Regions from separate parts of the Ketogulonicigenium vulgare WSH-001 genome, predicted to be linked through region 2. Evidence: riboswitches for the same ligand, from Rfam matches in the RefSeq annotation. Region 2 holds a riboswitch; the other holds the start of a gene.
What was found. Region 2 has a riboswitch for thiamine pyrophosphate ahead of thiB (thiamine ABC transporter substrate binding subunit). Riboswitches for the same ligand answer to the same signal wherever they lie in the genome.

Region 1: it holds a riboswitch for thiamine pyrophosphate, as region 2 does, so the genes downstream of both, KVU_RS14415 (YkoF family thiamine/hydroxymethylpyrimidine-binding protein) here and thiB (thiamine ABC transporter substrate binding subunit) in region 2, are expected to answer to the same signal.

Annotation. Positions count from the first base shown of each region.
Region 1 covers NC_017386.1:130,214-138,909, forward strand. Annotated here, with positions in the region: gene KVU_RS14405 (ABC transporter ATP-binding protein) at 1-714, opposite strand, end outside; gene KVU_RS14410 (ABC transporter permease) at 707-1,462, opposite strand; gene KVU_RS14415 (YkoF family thiamine/hydroxymethylpyrimidine-binding protein) at 1,484-2,095, opposite strand; TPP riboswitch at 2,086-2,192, opposite strand; gene KVU_RS14420 (DUF4440 domain-containing protein) at 2,395-2,745, shown strand; gene KVU_RS14425 (hypothetical protein) at 2,807-3,064, shown strand; gene KVU_RS14430 (hypothetical protein) at 3,104-3,316, opposite strand; gene KVU_RS14435 (superoxide dismutase) at 3,481-4,164, shown strand; gene KVU_RS14440 (sensor histidine kinase) at 4,161-5,165, opposite strand; gene KVU_RS14445 (outer membrane protein) at 5,289-5,918, opposite strand; gene KVU_RS14450 (lipocalin) at 6,442-7,509, opposite strand; gene KVU_RS14455 (hypothetical protein) at 7,525-8,160, opposite strand.
Region 2 covers NC_017384.1:2,445,980-2,454,675, forward strand. Annotated here, with positions in the region: gene petA (ubiquinol-cytochrome c reductase iron-sulfur subunit) at 1-384, shown strand, start outside; gene KVU_RS12195 (cytochrome b) at 384-1,682, shown strand; gene KVU_RS12200 (cytochrome c1) at 1,679-2,491, shown strand; gene KVU_RS12205 (thiamine ABC transporter ATP-binding protein) at 2,452-3,183, opposite strand; gene KVU_RS12210 (thiamine/thiamine pyrophosphate ABC transporter permease ThiP) at 3,170-4,684, opposite strand; gene thiB (thiamine ABC transporter substrate binding subunit) at 4,660-5,646, opposite strand; TPP riboswitch at 5,698-5,810, opposite strand; gene aroC (chorismate synthase) at 5,906-7,009, shown strand; gene KVU_RS12225 (HU family DNA-binding protein) at 7,062-7,349, opposite strand; gene KVU_RS12230 (AMP nucleosidase) at 7,482-8,696, opposite strand, start outside.

The DNA of each region.
Region 1 (8,696 bases), on a different replicon from region 2:
TTTCAGGGTTTCACGCAGCGGAGCCATCACAGCTTCGGTGCGCGCGGCGTGGGGGATGGCAACGGGAATATCAGCGATGATGCGGCCGGGATGCGCCGCCATCACCAAGATGCGGCCCGCCAGACTTGTCGCCTCGTGCAGATCATGGGTGACCAGCAAGACACCGCGCGGGCGGGCGCCGAGGCGCTGCAACAGCCAGTCCTGCATCCGCAGGCGCGTGACGGCGTCCAGCGCAGAAAACGGCTCGTCCAGCAGAATAAAGGGGCTGTCTTGCACGATGGTGCGCAGGAACGCCGCGCGCTGGCGCATCCCGCCTGACAGTTGCGCGGGGAACAGACCCTCGCATCCGGACAGGCCAAAGGGCGCAAACAGCGGTGCCACACGCGCCATCGCGGCGCGGCGCGAATGCCCCGCGATCTCTAACCCAAGCGCGGCGTTTTCGGCGATCGTCAGCCAGGGGAACAGGGCATCGCTTTGGGGTTGATAGCTGATGGCGGGATGGGGGCGGGGGATCGGCGTGCCGTGCAGCGACAGCCGCCCCTCGCCCCGCAGACCCGGCGGCAAAATTCCGGCCAGCCATTTCACCACCGATGTCTTGCCGCAGCCCGAAGGGCCGATCAGGGCGGTAATCCCGTCAGCAGGCAGGCGCAGCGACAGGCCACTGAGCAGATCGCGGGTATCGCTGCGGATGGTCAGGCCCTGCACCTCAAGCATCGCGGCGCCCCTCTGGCCCGCGCGCGGTCAGCCAGGCGGCCAAGCGCAAAATACCCAGCAAAGACAGCGTCAAAGCTGCCGACACCACAACCGCCGCCAGCACCAGATCGGCGCGAAAGTTGTTCTTGGCGGCCAGAATATAGATACCAAGGCCCCGCCGCGCGCCGGCATATTCGGCGAAAATCGTGGCGACAATGGCATAGGTGGCCGATATCCGCAGTCCCGCCAGAAACCCCGCCCGCGCCGATGGCAGCACCGCGCGGCGAAACACCGCCCACCGCCCCGCGCCCATCGATGTCAGCAGGTCCGCAAAGGCCGTCGGGGTCTGGCGATAGCCCGAAAGCAGGCTCATCAACACCGGCAAAAAGGTGACCAGCACCACCAACAGCACCTTTGGCAAAAGGCCAAAGCCGAACCAAAGGATCATCAGCGGCGCCAGCGCGACCAGCGGCACGGTCTGGCTGGCGACAAACAGCGGCATCACCGCACGCTCGATCACCGGCGCAAAGTGCAGCGCAACAGAGGTGGCAAAGGCAAATCCCACCGAAATGCTGAACCCAAGCGCCGCCACCCAAAGCGTCGCCAGCGCATGGGGGCCAATCTCGGCCCGGTTCAGAACCAGCGCGCGGATCACGCCCGATGGGGACGGCAGGATCAGGGGCGAGACGCCCATAGCCGCGCAATAGACCTCCCATACCGCCAACAAGACGGCAAAGGGCAGCAGCGGCGTTAGAATACGCAACAGCATGATAAACCTTTAGGGTTGGGATCAGCGCGCGCTGGGGCTGTTGGCGGATGCCGTCAGGTCGATGGTCACATGCCCCTCGGCCGGGCCGAACCGCAAAAAGGCCTGCCGCACGGTTTCAAACACCGCACCTGCATCGCCGCGCAGCCGCGTGCAGAAATTCTTGGACCGCAGGAACGTGCCCGAGGTTTTCAGAAAATCGATGCAGCCATAGATCTCGTCCATATGCCGGTCCTGCCCCAGTACATAGAGCGAGAATTGCACATCAATCTCGACCCCCATCACGGGCGCGGCCTGCACCGCAGCCAGTGCATCCGCCTGCCGCACGGCGAGGGGTGTGCCCTGCGCGACGGCAAGCACATCGCAGCGGCAATGCGGCTCGTCCGGCTCGCCGGGGCAGCCGCGCGATAGGGTGACATGCATCGTCACATGCGCGGGATCATTGGCCGTGCGGGCAAACAGATCACGGATCGCATCCAAAAGCGGCCCCGGCGCGCCGACCATCAGGGTCGAGATATCGTCCGTCTCGATCCGCAAGCGATCACGATAGGGGGTCAGGGCATCCAACCCCGACAGGATGACGCGGACAAAATCCGACGTCATAGGATAAAGCGACACCTGCGCGCCAATGAACATGTTTCCCTCGCTCCGCCGGTATTATCCGGATCAGCTGTAAAGGGTTCGCGCAGCATCGCGCATCTCAGCCCCTTACGGAGCACCCCTGGTTATGATGGGCAGACCATGCAGGGCGGGCGAGGACGTGTCAAGTTCCGCGGATACAGGCGCATCAGCGTCCTGACATCGCGCTTGACGTTATAGCGCCCACATAACGCTAATCGACCCGCGCATGCGACAAGCCGGCCCATGCCATCCGGAACAGACCGCCAAGTTATACGTTTCAAACTGCATATGAACCCATGTGACGGAGCAGGGCGATGATCCAGGATGATATTTGGGCGATGGAAGAAGCCTTTTGGCTGCGCGGCCCTGACTTTTACCGGCTACACTTGGCGCCAACGGCGGTCATGGTGTTTCCCGATGCGATGGGCATCTTGATGGGCGAGGCGATCATCTCGACGCTAGAGGGGGCGTCCCGATGGGATCAGGTTACCTTGCAAAACAAACATGCGATCGAAAGCGACCATTGCCTGACACTGGTCTATGATGCTCTGGCCAGCCGCAAGGGCGCGCAGGGCTATCGTGCGACATGTTCGTCGACATATGCGCGGGGCGAGGGTGGCTGGAAGCTGCTGTGCCACCACCAAAGCGCGCGGGCTGCGGATTAGACCTAGGGAACATTTCGCGGCTGCACAGCGTTTGGTTCATGACAAGCGAAAGGAGCCTGCCATGACCACGGATAAAAAGCCGGACCCCCGCAGCACGGTTTTGCCCCCCGACGATAATCCCCCGGTATTTGATCTGGGCGAGGATGATCCCTCGCCCTTGCAGCCCGATGATACGTTGAATGTCGATGATGAGAACAACGTCCTGCCGGGTGATGACCCCAGTGACGACGATCCGTTCGATAACGGCGATGAAGAACAGAACGACCCCGAGGATATCTTGCGCAAAAGCGGCCTCGGCGGGCCACGCCCACCGGGTTGATCGTCAAAGCGGGCCAGCGTATCTTACGCTGGCCCCTTCTCATTTGCGCATCAGCACGACCGATTGAATAATGCCGGTCTGGGCCGAGCGGTGTTCCTGAAACGCCGTCCAATCGTGCGACTTTTCCAAAAACTCCTCGATCGCGTCCTGAAAGCGCAACTGCCCGTCAATGGTTGTGACGGCAGCGGATACGGTCAATGCGCCCTCTTTCATTTCTACTTTCGCATAGGGAATGTTTGGTGCGGTTTCCATGTTTCACCTGTCGGTTGCTGCGGGGTCGCTGTCTGCCTAACGCGTGACATGGCGCGGGGTTCAATCACGCGGCCAGTATCGGCGCTTTGCGGCCCATCGCGCGCGCATCGGGGAACCCATTGGGCGCAGGGGGTTTAGGTCAGCGAAGGACAAAGGAGAATGCCATGCTGACCCGCACCCTTATCGCCGTCGCCGCCATTGCAGGGACACCCGCCCTTGCACAGGACGACCACTTTACCTTGCCCGAACTGCCCTATGCCAGTGACGCGCTAGAACCCGTGATCAGCGCCCAGACGATGGAGCTGCACCACGGCAAGCACCATCAGGCCTATGTCACCAACCTGAACAACGCCATTGCCGCAGGCGATGCACCCGCAGACGCGACGCTGGAAACGCTGGTGGCCGATGCTGGCACCTTTACCCCCGCGATCCGCAACAACGCGGGCGGCCACTGGAACCATACGTTCTTTTGGGAAAGCATGGCCCCCGCCGATAGCCGGGGCGAGATGTCCGCTGAACTCTCGGATGCGATCACCGCCGTCTATGGCTCGGACGAGGCGTTCCGCACTGCCTTTGAAGAGGCCGGGGCAGGGCAATTCGGCTCGGGCTGGGTTTGGCTGATCGTGAACGCCGATGACCAGCTGGAGATCACATCGACGCCCAATCAGGACAACCCGCTGATGGATGTGGCCGAGGTGCAGGGCACGCCCCTTTTGGGGAACGACGTGTGGGAGCACGCCTATTACCTCAGCTACGAGAACCGCCGCCCCGAATACCTGACCGCGTGGTGGGATGTGGTTGACTGGGGCAAAGTGTCCGACCGCTATGCCGAGGCGCTGACGGATTAACGCACAGGCGCCACGATCGCCCCCGCAGGCGCGGTGATCGTGGCGATCAGGCCGCTTTGCGGATAGGTGATCCTGATCTCGGCCCCGAATTCATGGGTCAACACATCTTGGATAAGGCGCGTGCCAAATCCGCGACGGGTGGGTTGCTGCAGGATTTCGGGGCCGCCGCTTTCCGCCCATGTCAGCGCGATATGATCATGTCCGGTGTAATCCCATGATACGGCGACTTGGCCCGCGGGCACCGACAGCGCGCCGTATTTCGCCGCATTGGTCGCCATCTCGTGCAGAGCGAGGGTCAGGCTTTGCGCGGCTTTTGGGTTGAGCTTCAGATCCGGCCCATTGATCTGGACACGGCTTGGGCCCTCATCTTGATAGGGCGCGGTTACGGCATGGATCAGCACATCAATGCTGGCGTCCAGCCAGTGGCCCTGCACCAATTGATCATGCGCGCTGGCCAGCGCCTGCAACCGCCCCAAAAACCCATCCAGCGCCGGCCGATCCACGCGATGCAGGCTTTGGGTCGCAACCGATTGCACCACCGCCAATGTGTTTTTCACCCGATGGTTCAGCTCGGCGATCAGCGTCTTTTGCATCCGCTCAAGCTGTTTTCGGGGCGCGATGTCGTTAAACAGAACGCCGACCCGCCGCAGGCCCGGCGCGTCAAATGGAAAGGCATAGACCTCGTAATCATGTCCAAGGGCGGCTGCCGCAGCCTCGAACCGCTTGGACTGGCGGGTCAGGGCAATCTCGCCATAGATATCGAACCAATGCTGCTCATGCGCGGGGGCATGTGCGCGCATGGTGCGGCTGGTCGCATCGACAAGGCCGGTCTGTGCGGCAAAGGCGTCGTTCACTTCGATAAAGCGATAGTCGATGGGGGACATCTGATCGTCAAAGATCATCTCGATGACGCAAAACCCCTGATCAATCGCGTTGAATAGCTGTCGATACCGCGCATCGCCATCAGCGGCGGTGACGGTATCCATGGCGGGCCGCATCATAGACCTCGTGACATCTGGGGCAGTTGGCCGCGATGCTATCGCATAATGTCTTGAAATCAAGGCTTAATATAGGCGCAAAAAGCAAAGCCCCGCCACAAAGGGCGGGGCCAAGAGACAGGATGTTTAGAACCGGAAGTTCACACCGATTTTGAATTGGCCCAGATCGGCCTCGGCCAGATTATCATAGGTCGGGTCATTGGTCGGGTTGATGTCGCCAAAATCGGTATAGACATATTCACCGTAAACCGACCATGCGCGGTTAAAGCGATGCTCGACCCCAAGGCCATAGCTGGCGGCCTCGTAATCCTCGCTATAGGTGGTGCCGCCCAGCGTGGCCTCGGCAGTCGCCCAAGTATAGCCAACCAGCAAATAGGCGGCGGTGCTTTGGCTAAAGGCATAACCCGCGCGCAGATAGGCGGTCGCCACGCTGTCGATCGACAGATCGATGTCGGTGCCAAGCGCCGTCACCAGATCACCGCTGAGGCCGCCGTCATAGCTGCCAAAGCTATATTCCCCGCCAAGACCGAACAGCCAGTTGTTGAACTGCCAGTCATAGCCGCCGCGAATGGCGTAATTCACCCCATCCGCCGTCGCGACGGTGGTGTCAAAGCCCGCGCCTTGCAGGGCGGTTTCAAGGACGCCGGTGGAATCAACCGAAAGATCACCGTAGTTGACGTTCGCCCCGACATAGGCGCCCTGCCAGCTTGGCGCTGGCATCGGTGTCGGTTGCACCATGATAACAGGAGGTTCCATAACGGGGGTCGAAAGTCCGCCCGCATTGGCTGCGATTGCGGACGTAGATGCAAGGAAAGCTGCAATGCAGATATAGCGCATGATCGAGATCCACTTGAAAGTTGAAAGGTGAGGCAAGTTTGCCGCAAATTTAGGCATTAATGAAACGTTAACCATCACACTCCTGCATTACGCTAGGTCATGCAGCAATCCTGCCACAGATGCGAATTTCAAAATATAAGATATCTGCGCGCAGGTCGTATGAATTCATATTGAATATCAATATGTTAAGCTTCACACTTTATTTTAACTGTCAGGATATGGCGCCCTATCGATGCGGCTGCGCAATTCTTTGTCCGCGCGGCATTAACACTTGGGCCGTCGGTCGCGTGCGGCAATCTCTGGGCCGGGACACCCGTGATAAAGCCTGCGCGCGGCCAAGATCCAAGGCAAGATGCGCGTGAAAAAAGCGACGCGGCTGCCGCTCTGCATCACTTGGATCACCGTAAAATCCCAGCGCCGGGATCGCGAATGATACCCTCTGCTAGCGATAAAACCGCAGCGAGGGCATCAGGAAATTCACCCGAATATAATCGTCATCATAGACCGACGCGGTGGAATTCTTTTGCTCGGCCGAGATTTCGATCATCAACCAATCGCTCAGGGGCCGGGAAAAGCTGATACCCGCGCCATAATCGACCAGCGGCTCGCCCAGGAAAAAGCTGCCCTCGCGCTGATCGGCAAAGATCGAGAATGTCGTTGGCCGATCATAGATCATGCGCGTGACACCGGCACTGATAAAGCGGGTACGACTTTGAATTCCCGCGATATCCCCGCCGATTTCCGCCGCAATCGTCGTGCTGCCCAGACCCGGCCAAGCCGAGGTCAGGCGCAGACCGAAGATGTCGCGATGCCCTTCGGGCAAAAAGCTACGCCGCGCGGTCATCCCCAATAGATGCGCAGCGCCACCACGCGCCCCGCCCACAAACACATCATGGCCGAACATCAGGTCGGTCTGGTCAAATGTGCGACTGGTGCCGCCGGTGTAATGCGATTGCTGCACACAAACATTCGACCAATGGCCGCGCTCTAGGGTATGAACGGCGCAGACAGCGCCGCGCGCCGATTTGGCCGGACTGTCCCAAGCGCTGGCATTCGACAACTGCAGCCCGATTTCCGGCTGGATCGTCATGCCTTGCCCGACCGCCCATCGTTGGCTTGCGCTCGCCTCAAGGCCATAAACAACACCGGATTGCGCGACCATGTCCGAGGGAATGGTGAATTCCAAACCCGATATCAACACGCTGTCCTGGGTTAGACCATTGTTGACGTTCGGGTCCCAATACAACATCGGACTGATCCGCACGGATGTGGTCAGACGCTCGGGCTGGCCGGTATAGCCCAGACCGAAATTGAACCCGGTATTGCTATAAACCGCCCCGCCGCCCGCCGGTCTGTCGCGACCCAACGTGCCAAATAGCAGACGATCAGATCCCGATAGCAAGGCCTCATCCGTCGCCGCAGCTGCGGCCCCTGCCGAAAGGGCAAGGGCCAGCACGCCGATGCGGATCCGCGCGGCGGATTTTGCAAGCCGCCTAAAGAAATGCATCATAACAAGCGACCCTGATTAACGCTGAGCCACAAAGGCGCCGTTGATCCGCATGTCCCCATTGCCGAACTGGTATCCAGCGCCGACTTCTTCGGCATTAGGGCCAAAGATACCGCCGTTGATGCCATGGAAGACGCCGCGATAGCTGCGACCGTCCGCCATCGTAATGGTTGCACTGAGCTCCGCAATGTTTTGCACCAGACGATTGCCATCGCGCACAACGAATTGGCCGGCCAAATCGGTGAAAGGCACGGTCTCGCCGTCATTGGCAGCCGTGACGCTATGGATGACATAGTTGCCGCTCGCATTGCCCAGATTGATGAAGACACGCGATTCGCCGTTATAGGGGGTCTCGACGCCGGGTGCGTCAGCCAGCGCGACGGTTCCGCTGGATGTGCCGTGATAAAGCGCGTTGCCCGTGCGCGGTTGGTTTGGCGAGGCAAAGCCAACAACCCCGTGATGCCAGGCGCTATCCGTCTCGCCTACGATCTCAGCCTCGATTTGACGCACAAATCGGGTATTTGCGGGATTTATGACCAATAGGCGATTGCCGTCCGTATCGGTCTGCCATTCGCCTTCAACATAAGCACCCGTATAGTCGATCAAATCCAGGGTTCCAGCAGTCGGGTCATAGGGCGCATTATAGGTTGTCACGCCGTCAGCACCTGTCGCCGTCCTTGTGATAGTCGCACGACGCAGTGCTGCGGGGTCGGTGCCCTCAAACCCCAGTGTGACGGGCGTAGGCGTCGGTGTAGGCGTGCCACCAGTATTGTCGCCACCAGTGTCCGTGCCACTACCATTATCGGTGTTACCGCCACTGTTACCAGTGTTGCCACCATTACCAGCGCCAGCGCCGTTATCGACACTCCCGCCACCCGTGGTTACGCCGCTTCCGCCGCCGCCACATGCTGCCAAAGCCAAAAGCGACACAAGCGCCAGACCACGCATTCCGTACATGTTAAACACCCTTTACGATCCGTTAATAGCATCTGCCGGATATGCCGATATGATCACAAGGGTTAACAAACAGGTGAAGCGGACAGTTGTTTCGGCTGTTGCCAAAATGCGCCCATCATCACCCAATCAATGAACAGCCTCATACTGAAATGTAGAACAGCGGGACGCTTGGCTGAAGATATCAAAATATCTATGACCATAAAAGTGCGAGCGGTAGTCCATCTCCGCTCGCG
Region 2 (8,696 bases):
GGCGAGCAGATCACCGTCCTATGGCAGGGCCGCCCCGTCTTTATCCGCGCCCGCACCGATGCGGAAATCGCACGCGCGCGCGCTGACCACCCCGATCAGCTACCCGACGGCCTTGCCCGCAACGCGAACCTTGATCCGAACGCCCCCGCCGATGACGCGAACCGCGCGCTCTCGCCTGATGGGATCTGGCTGGTGCAGATGGGCGTCTGTACCCATCTGGGCTGTGTGCCTGTGGGCCAGTCCGGCGATTACGATGGCTGGTTCTGCCCCTGCCACGGCTCGCATTACGACACGGCCGGCCGCATCCGCAAAGGCCCCGCGCCGCGCAACCTTCCGGTACCGCGCGCTATTTTCATCGACGATACAACGATCGAGCTGGGCTGATGCAGGACGGGCGCGATAATTGGCAACCCCGCAGCCGCCTTGGTCGCTGGTTTGAATCCCGCCTGCCGGTGATCGGCTTTGGCCGGCGGTTCATGCTGACACCGACGCCGCGCAACCTGAACTGGATGTGGATCTGGGGCATGGTGCTGGTGTTCACGCTGGTGATGCAGATGGCGACCGGCCTTGCGCTGGCCATGCATTACGTGCCGCATGTCGATCTGGCCTTTGCCAGTGTCGAACATATCATGCGCGATGTGCGCGGCGGCGCGGTGATCCGCTATATCCATATGAACGGCGCTTCGCTGTTCTTTCTGGCGGTCTATTTCCACGTCTTTCGCAGCCTGTTCTATGGCAGCTATCGCGCCCCGCGCGAGGTGACTTGGGTCATCGGCATCCTGCTTTACGCTCTGATGATGGCGACGGCTTTCATGGGTTATGTGCTGCCATGGGGGCAGATGTCGCTGCATGGCACATCGGTCATCACCAGCCTGTTCGGCGCCATCCCGTTCGTGGGCGAGGGGGTCCAAAGCTGGCTGCTGGGTGGCAGCGCCGTCGGCCAGCCGGTGCTGAACCGCTTTTACGCGCTGCATTACCTGTTTCCGGTGCTGATGGTGGCGCTGGTTGCGCTGCATGTCTGGTCGTTCCACCACACCGGCAACAGCAATCCCAGCGGCGTGCCCGTCCGCGACCGCCGCGATACGCTGCCGTTTTGGCCCTATTTCGTGATGAAAGACCTGTTCGCGCTGGCAGTGGTGCTGGTCGGCTTTTTCGCGCTGGTGGGCTTTGCGCCGAATGTCCTCGGCCATCCGGTGAATTACGAACCTGCAAATCCGCTGGTCACCCCCACGCATATCGTGCCCGAATGGTACTTCCTGCCGTTCTATGCGGTGCTGCGCGCCTTTACATCCGACCTGTGGCTGGTGCGGCTGCTGCATTGGGGCAGCGGCGGCGCGGTCGATGCGACGCTGATGGGGGGGCTGGCGATGCTGGGCTTTGGCGTGGTGCTGATGCTGGCGCCGTGGCTGGATCGCGGGCGTGCGATCTCGGGGCGCTATCGTCCCATGCAGCGGATCGCCTTTTGGCTTCTGGTCGCGGATTTTGCGCTGCTGACTTGGGTCGGGGCCATGCCGCCCACCGGTCTCTATCCGACCATCGCGCTATGGGCGACGGCCTATTGGTTCGCCTATTTCCTGATCCTCTTGCCGCTGTCGCCGCTGCTGGAACGCGTGCGCCGCGCCCCCCAGAGTGTTGCCGCCGATTTCGCCCGCCGCCACAACCTGCCGGAGGATGCAGAGTGAAGCGCCTCGCCCTTGCCCTGATGCTGCTGCCCGGCCTTGCTGCGGCCGAGGTCACCGATTTCTCGTTCTCGTTTGACGGCCCGTTTGGCAGCTATGACCGCAACCAATTGCAGCGCGGCTTGCAGGTCTACACGCAGGTCTGCGCCAATTGCCACGGGTTGGAATATGTCGCCTTTCGCAGCCTTGCGGATGTGGGGGGGGCCGCGCTGAGCGAAGATCAGACCCGCGCCTATGCCGCCGGGGTCGAGGTGCCGGACGGCGCAGGCGGCTTTCGCACCGGCATCCCTACCGACTATTTCCTGCAAAGCGCCGAGGAACATGCGCCCGACCTGTCGCTGATGGCCAAGGCCCGCACCGGCCACGCAGGGTTCGAACGGCTGTGGCGCGGCATGGGCGGCGCCGATTACATCGCATCCTATATTGCGGGCTATCGCGAGGCCCCCGCCTGCGCGCCTGCGGACTTTCCCGGCTTTTACAACATCGCCTTTGAAAGCGGTGGTTTCCCGCCCGCATGCCGCGACGGCGATGGCAATCCTACCGTGCCCGGCAGTTGGACGCAGATGGAGCCGCCGCTGATCGGCGATGACGTCACCTATGAGGACGGCACACCCGCGACCCTGACCCAAGAGGCGCAGGACATCGCCGCCTTTCTGATGTGGACGGCCGAGCCAAAGCAGGACCAGCGCAAGACATTCGGCCTGACCGCGGTCGGCTTTCTGGCAGTGCTGGCGTGGCTGCTGTTCATGGTGAACCGCCAGATCTGGGCCCCCTACAGGCCCAGCCGCGCCGCAAAGGATGAGGATTGGTAATCGCCTAGGTAATCCCGCAAAGCAGGATGCGGATCGCTGATCGCCTCCGGCACAGCGCGCGGGGCATGGGCCATGCCACCCGCGACCAGCACCAGATCGTCGGCGATCTGCACGGCATCCTTGGGATCATGCGTCACCATCAACAGCGTCTGCCCCGCGCCGCGCAGGGTCTGGGCGGTCAGCTCCAGCATCTCCACGCGCTGGGCGGGGCCGAGCGCCGAAAACGGCTCGTCCATCAGCACCAGCGGGCGGCCTTCCAGCAATAGGCGCGCCAGCGCCGCGCGGCTTTGCTGCCCGCCGGATAACTGCCCCGGCTTGCGCGCGGACAGGCCGGAAAGGCCGACCTGCGCCAAAGCGTTTTCGATCTGTGCCCGCTCATCGGCGGTGGGCCGCAGCGCGGGGCGCAGCGCGAGGGTCAGGTTTTGCAACACGCTCAGATGCGGGAACAGGTTGTTGTCCTGAAACAGGATGCTGATCGGGCGGCCTTCGGGCGCGCGCGGTGTCAGATCCGCGCCCTCCCACAGGATGCGGCCCGATTGCGCCGCCCAGAACCCCGCGATCACCGACAGCAGCGTCGATTTCCCGCCGCCTGACGGCCCGATCACCGCCGCAAACCGCCCGCGCGCCAGCGTCCAGTCTGCCGAAAGGGCAAAGGCATCTTGCCGAATATTCAACTGGTCAAGTTGCAGCATTCCCGCGCCCCCATTGGTCGAACAGCCAAAACAGGCCAAAGCTGAGGATCACCAGCACCAGACCCACGCCCGCCGCCGCCTCGGTGCGATAGGCGCCCAGCAGGCGCTGCATCAGCAGGGGCAGGGTGGCCTGACCCTCGGCCGCGAAAAAGACGATTGCCCCAAGATCGCCCATCGCCATCGCAGCGGTCAACCCCGCCGCAAAGCCGATCTGGCGGCGCATCCGCGGCAGATAGACGATCCACAGGCGCGCCAAAATAGGCAGGCGCAGCGCCGCCGCCAGTCGGTCATACTCCGCGCGCGCCTGATCTGCGGCGGGGGACAATATGCGCAGCGCAAAGGGCAGCGCCATCAGCGTATTCGCCACCATCGTCACCCCCAGCGCGGCATCTTGCGGTCGCACGAGTCCGCGCAGCAGCAAAAACGCCCCCGCGCCCAGCACCAGCGAGGAACTGGCCAGCGGCACTGCCAGCGCCAACCCGCGCCCGATCCGCCCGCCCAGCAATGCCATCGGCACGGCGATCAGCAGCACCATTGCCACCGCCCCCAATGCAACCGTGACGGAGACCAGCGCTGATGCCCAAACGGTCGCTGGCAGACTACTCAAGCCCATCGCGCCCCGCACCAGCACCGCGCCCAGCGGCAGCAACAGAAACACGGCCATCAACCCGATGGCCACGCCGTCGAACAAACGACTGCCGCCGCCCAATGCAATGCTGCGGCCCAGCCCCGCGCCAAAGCTGGCCGGCCTTGCGATCAGCCCCGCAACACCCGCCGCAACCGCGCAAAGCCCGTATTGCACCAGCGCCAGCCGCGCGGCGCGGGCAAGGTCGAAATCGAACAGCACCGCTTGATAAATCGCCAGTTCCAGCGTCGTTGCGCGCGGCCCGCCGCCCAAGGTGATCGCAACCGCAAAGCTCGTGAGGCAGACCAGAAAGATCAGCACCAGCGCACCGGGCACAACCTCGCGCAGCATCGGCCATTCCAGCACGCGAAACTGCGGCGCGCGCAGCGATCGCGCCAGACGCACGCGTTCGGCCGGAATGCTCTGCCAGCCCTGCAAGATCAGCCGCACCGCCAGCGGCAGGTTGAAAAACACATGCGCCAACACGACGCCGTGCAGCCCGTAAATGGAAAACGGTGGCAGTCCCAGTGCCGCGAGCCCGCTGTTCAGCAGCCCACCGCGCCCGAAAATCGTCAAAATCCCCAGCACCGCCACCAGCACCGGCAGCAAGAACGGCGCGCCCAGCAGCGAGATCAACAGGCCTCGCCCCGGAAAGCTGCGCCGCGCCAATGCGCGCGCCACAGGAATCGCAAGGCCGACCGAGAAGACCGCCGATAAAAACGCCTGCCAGATGGTAAAGCGGATGGCCTGCCAATCAGCGGCAGACAGCGCGCCCGGCCCCACGGCCGCGCGCGCCACCGCCCAAAGGGGCAGCAGGCAAAGGGCAGCGACCGCTGCCCCCAGCCCAAGGTTTATTGCGACAGCGCGTCGCGCCATTCGTCAACCGCCGCCGAACGCAGGGCCTGCGCCTCGTCCGGGGACAGCAGCAAGCTGACCTCGGGTTGCAGCAGCGTGCTCCACCCCTCGCCAAGGCCGCCTTCGGGCATGACGGCGGGATACATCCAGTTCGTTTCGGGGATCGCGGATTGAAACGCAGGCGTCAGCATGAAGCGCAGGAACTGATCCGCAAGCGCGGGCTGATCGCTGCCCGCGAGCTTGCCGGCAACCTCGACCTGCATGTAATGCCCCTCAGAAAACGGCAGGGCGCGCAGCGAATGATCGTTGTCCACCACGATATTATAGGCGGGCGAGGTGGAATAGGACAGCACCAGATCGGCCTCGCCCTCAAGGAACAGGCCCCAGCCTTCGGACCAGCCGGGCGTCACGGTCACGATATTATCCGCAAGATCGGCCCAGATCTGGCCCGCCTCATCGCCGTAAGCCGCCTTGACCCACATCAGCAGCCCAAGGCCGGGCGTGGACGAACGCGGGTCCATGATGATCACGGACGCGTCCGAATCCGCAAGCGCGCGGAAGGATGCGGGCGCAGGGCCACCCTCGCGCCCGATCAGGGCGAAATGGCTCCAGTCATAGGGCAGGAAGGTGGGGTCATCCCACGCGATCGGCAGATCGACATCGGGCGTCACGCCGTGCGGCGCAAACAGGCCGGTCGCCACTGCGCTGGCGGTCAGATTGGTGTCTAGCCCCAGCAGGATATCGGCATCCGATGTGCCGCCCTCCATCTGCAGCCGCGCCAGCAGCGCCGCCCCATCGCCAGCGGCGACGAAATCGACGGTGCAGGCGCATTCGGCCTCGAACGCGGCCTTTACCGCCGGGCCGGGGCCCCATTCGCTGGTGAAACTGTCATAGGTATAGATGGTCAGCACAGGCGTATCGGCAAGGGCAACCCCCGCCGTGATGATAAGTCCTGCGCTGGCCAGTGCTGCGGTCTTCCGCATGGCTGGTTCCTTTCGAAAAGCGCCGGACGGAAAGATGACGTTGGCCGCGAAACCGCGTGCCTTGACCATTCCCTCCGCCGGTATGAGCCGGTTCAGGTTCAACGGGTTCGACAGGCCTTCGCCCGCATCTCAGCCCCAAAACAGGGACACCCCGAGGTGCCGTAAACACTAGCGCAAGCGTGATGGCGCGCAAGCCCTTTCATCGGGTTACACTTTCCCCTAAGTCTGACCCTAACATCTGCAAAGGGGGGAAATAGGCATGAGCCTGAATACATTTGGTCACCTGTTCCGCTTTACCACCTGGGGTGAAAGCCACGGGCCGGCGCTGGGCGCTGTCGTGGACGGCTGCCCGCCCGGCATTGCGGTCGACGAGGCGCTGCTGCAGCATTGGCTGGACAAGCGCAAACCCGGCCAGAACCGCAACACCACCCAGCGGCAAGAGGCCGATGCGGTCGAGATCCTGTCCGGCGTGTTCGAGGGCAAGACCACCGGCACCCCGATCCAACTGCTGATCCGCAACACCGACCAGCGCTCGAAAGATTATGGCGATATCGCCCAGAGCTTTCGTCCCGGTCACGCCGATATCACCTATCACCAGAAATACGGCATCCGCGATTATCGCGGTGGTGGACGCTCTTCCGCGCGCGAGACTGCGGCGCGCGTCGCCGCTGGCGGTATCGCCCGCGAGGTGCTGAAGGCGCTGGCACCGCAGGTCAAAATCACCGGTTATATGGTGCAGATGGGCACACGCTCCATTGACCGCAGCCGCTTTGACTGGGACGAAATCGGCCGCAATGATTTCTGGTGCCCCGATGCCGAAACCGCCGTGCTGTGGAACGACACGCTGGATCACCTGCGCCGCAAGGACCACGATTCCGTCGGTGCCATGATCGAGGTTGTGGCACAGGGCGTGCCCGTCGGCCTTGGCGCGCCAATCTATGGCAAGCTCGACAGCGATCTGGCCAGCGCCATGATGTCGATCAACGCCGTCAAAGGGGTCGAGATCGGCGAAGGCATGGCTGCCGCCGCCCTGCGCGGCAGCGAGAATGCGGACGAGATTTATTACGAGGATGGCGATATCCGCTACAGCTCGAACCATGCGGGGGGGATCTTGGGCGGGATTTCCACGGGGCAGGACATTGTGCTGCGTTTCGCGGTCAAGCCGACCTCGTCGATCCTGACGCCGCGCCAGTCGATCCGCACCGATGGCACGCCGCTCGAGGTCATCACCAAGGGCCGCCACGACCCCTGCGTCGGTATCCGCGCCGTGCCCGTGGCCGAGGCGATGATGGCCCTTGTGTTGGCCGACCACCTGCTGCTGGATCGCGGTCAGACCGGCGGCATTCGCGGTCAGATCGGTTAACAAAAAAGGCCGCCCCTCGGGGCGGCCTTTTCATATCGAACAGGTCTGACGCTTAGGCGTTGACCGAGTCCTTCAGCGCCTTGGCGACGGTGACCTTGACGGCTTTGTCGGCGGGCTTCTCATGGCTTTCGTTGGTGCGCGGGTTGCGCACAACGCGGGCCGGACGCTCGCGGCAATAGAACTTGCCGACGCCGGGCAGGGTTACAGCGCCACCAGCGGCGACTTCGTCGGTGATGATCTTGCCCAGCGCTTCGATTGCTGCGCCTGCGGCTTTCTTGTCGGTGCCGGTCGCTTCAGCAAGAGCCGCAACAAGCTGGGTCTTGGTCATCTGGTTTGCCATGTCGTTCTCCTGTAACGTTGCCGCGCATCTCGGATTTTGCGAATGTTAACGCCGAAACACGCGGTTTGCTTCGGTAGCTGCACTATGAAATGCGAGGCTTTGCAAGTCCTTTTGCGGCTGGTTTACGCGAATTCACAGGAAAGCTGTCTCATCAAAGCTGCGCAACTTGCGCGAATGCATACGTTCTAGCGGCATATCGCGCAAAAGCTCCATGGCGCGCAGACCGATTTGCAAATGCCGGGCGACCTGCGTTTTGTAGAAATCCGACGCCATGCCGGGCAGCTTCAATTCGCCGTGCAGCGGCTTGTCGGATACGCATAGCAGGGTGCCGTAAGGGACGCGAAAGCGAAAGCCATTGGCGGCAATCGTGGCGCTTTCCATATCCAGCGCGACGGCGCGCGATTGCGACAAACGTTGCACCGGCCCGCGCGGGTCTGAGAGTTCCCAATTGCGGTTGTCGATGGATGCGATGGTGCCAGTGCGCATGATGCGTTTCAGCTCGTAGCCGCTCAGTTCGGTGACCTCCTCGACCGCATGTTCCAATGCGACCTGAATCTCGGCCAGCGCGGGGATCGGCACCCACGGCGGCAGGTCGTCATCCAGCACGTGATCCTCGCGCAGGTAAGCATGACCCAGCACGAAATCGCCAAGGTTCTGCGAATTGCGCAGGCCCGCGCAATGCCCAACCATGATCCAGGCGTGTGGGCGCAGCACGGCGATATGATCCGTCGCCGTTTTCGCATTCGACGGCCCGACCCCGATATTCACCAGCGTCACCCCGCCGCCATCGGCGCGGGTCAGGTGATAGGCGGGCATTTGCGGCATCTTGGCGGGCGCAGGCAGCGGCGCGTCAGGCGCGGTAATGGTGACATTGCCCGGCCCGACAAACGCGGTATAGCCGCTGGCTGGGTCTGCCAGCATATGGCGGGCATGGGCCTCGAATTCCTCGACATAGAACTGATAGTTTGTGAACAGCACAAAGTTCTGGAAATGGCGCGGGTTCGTGGCGGTGTAATGGGCAAGGCGCGCCAGCGAATAGTCGATGCGCTGCGCGGTAAAGGTCGCCAGCGGCGCCGCGCCATCGGGATAGCGGAAATGCAGCCCATTCGCGATATCGTCATTCGTCGTCGCCAGATCCGGCACATCGAACACATCGCGTAGCACGAAATCCAGCGCGCCTTCTTGCGGGATGGTCACGCCGTCATCGCCCGCGACGGCGAAATGGACGGGCATCGGGGTCGAGGACACCCCAATCGTCACCGGCACCTGATGGTTGCGCATCAGAATGCCGATCTGCTGCATCAGATAGTTTTGATACAGATCGGGGCGCGTGATCGTGGTGGCATA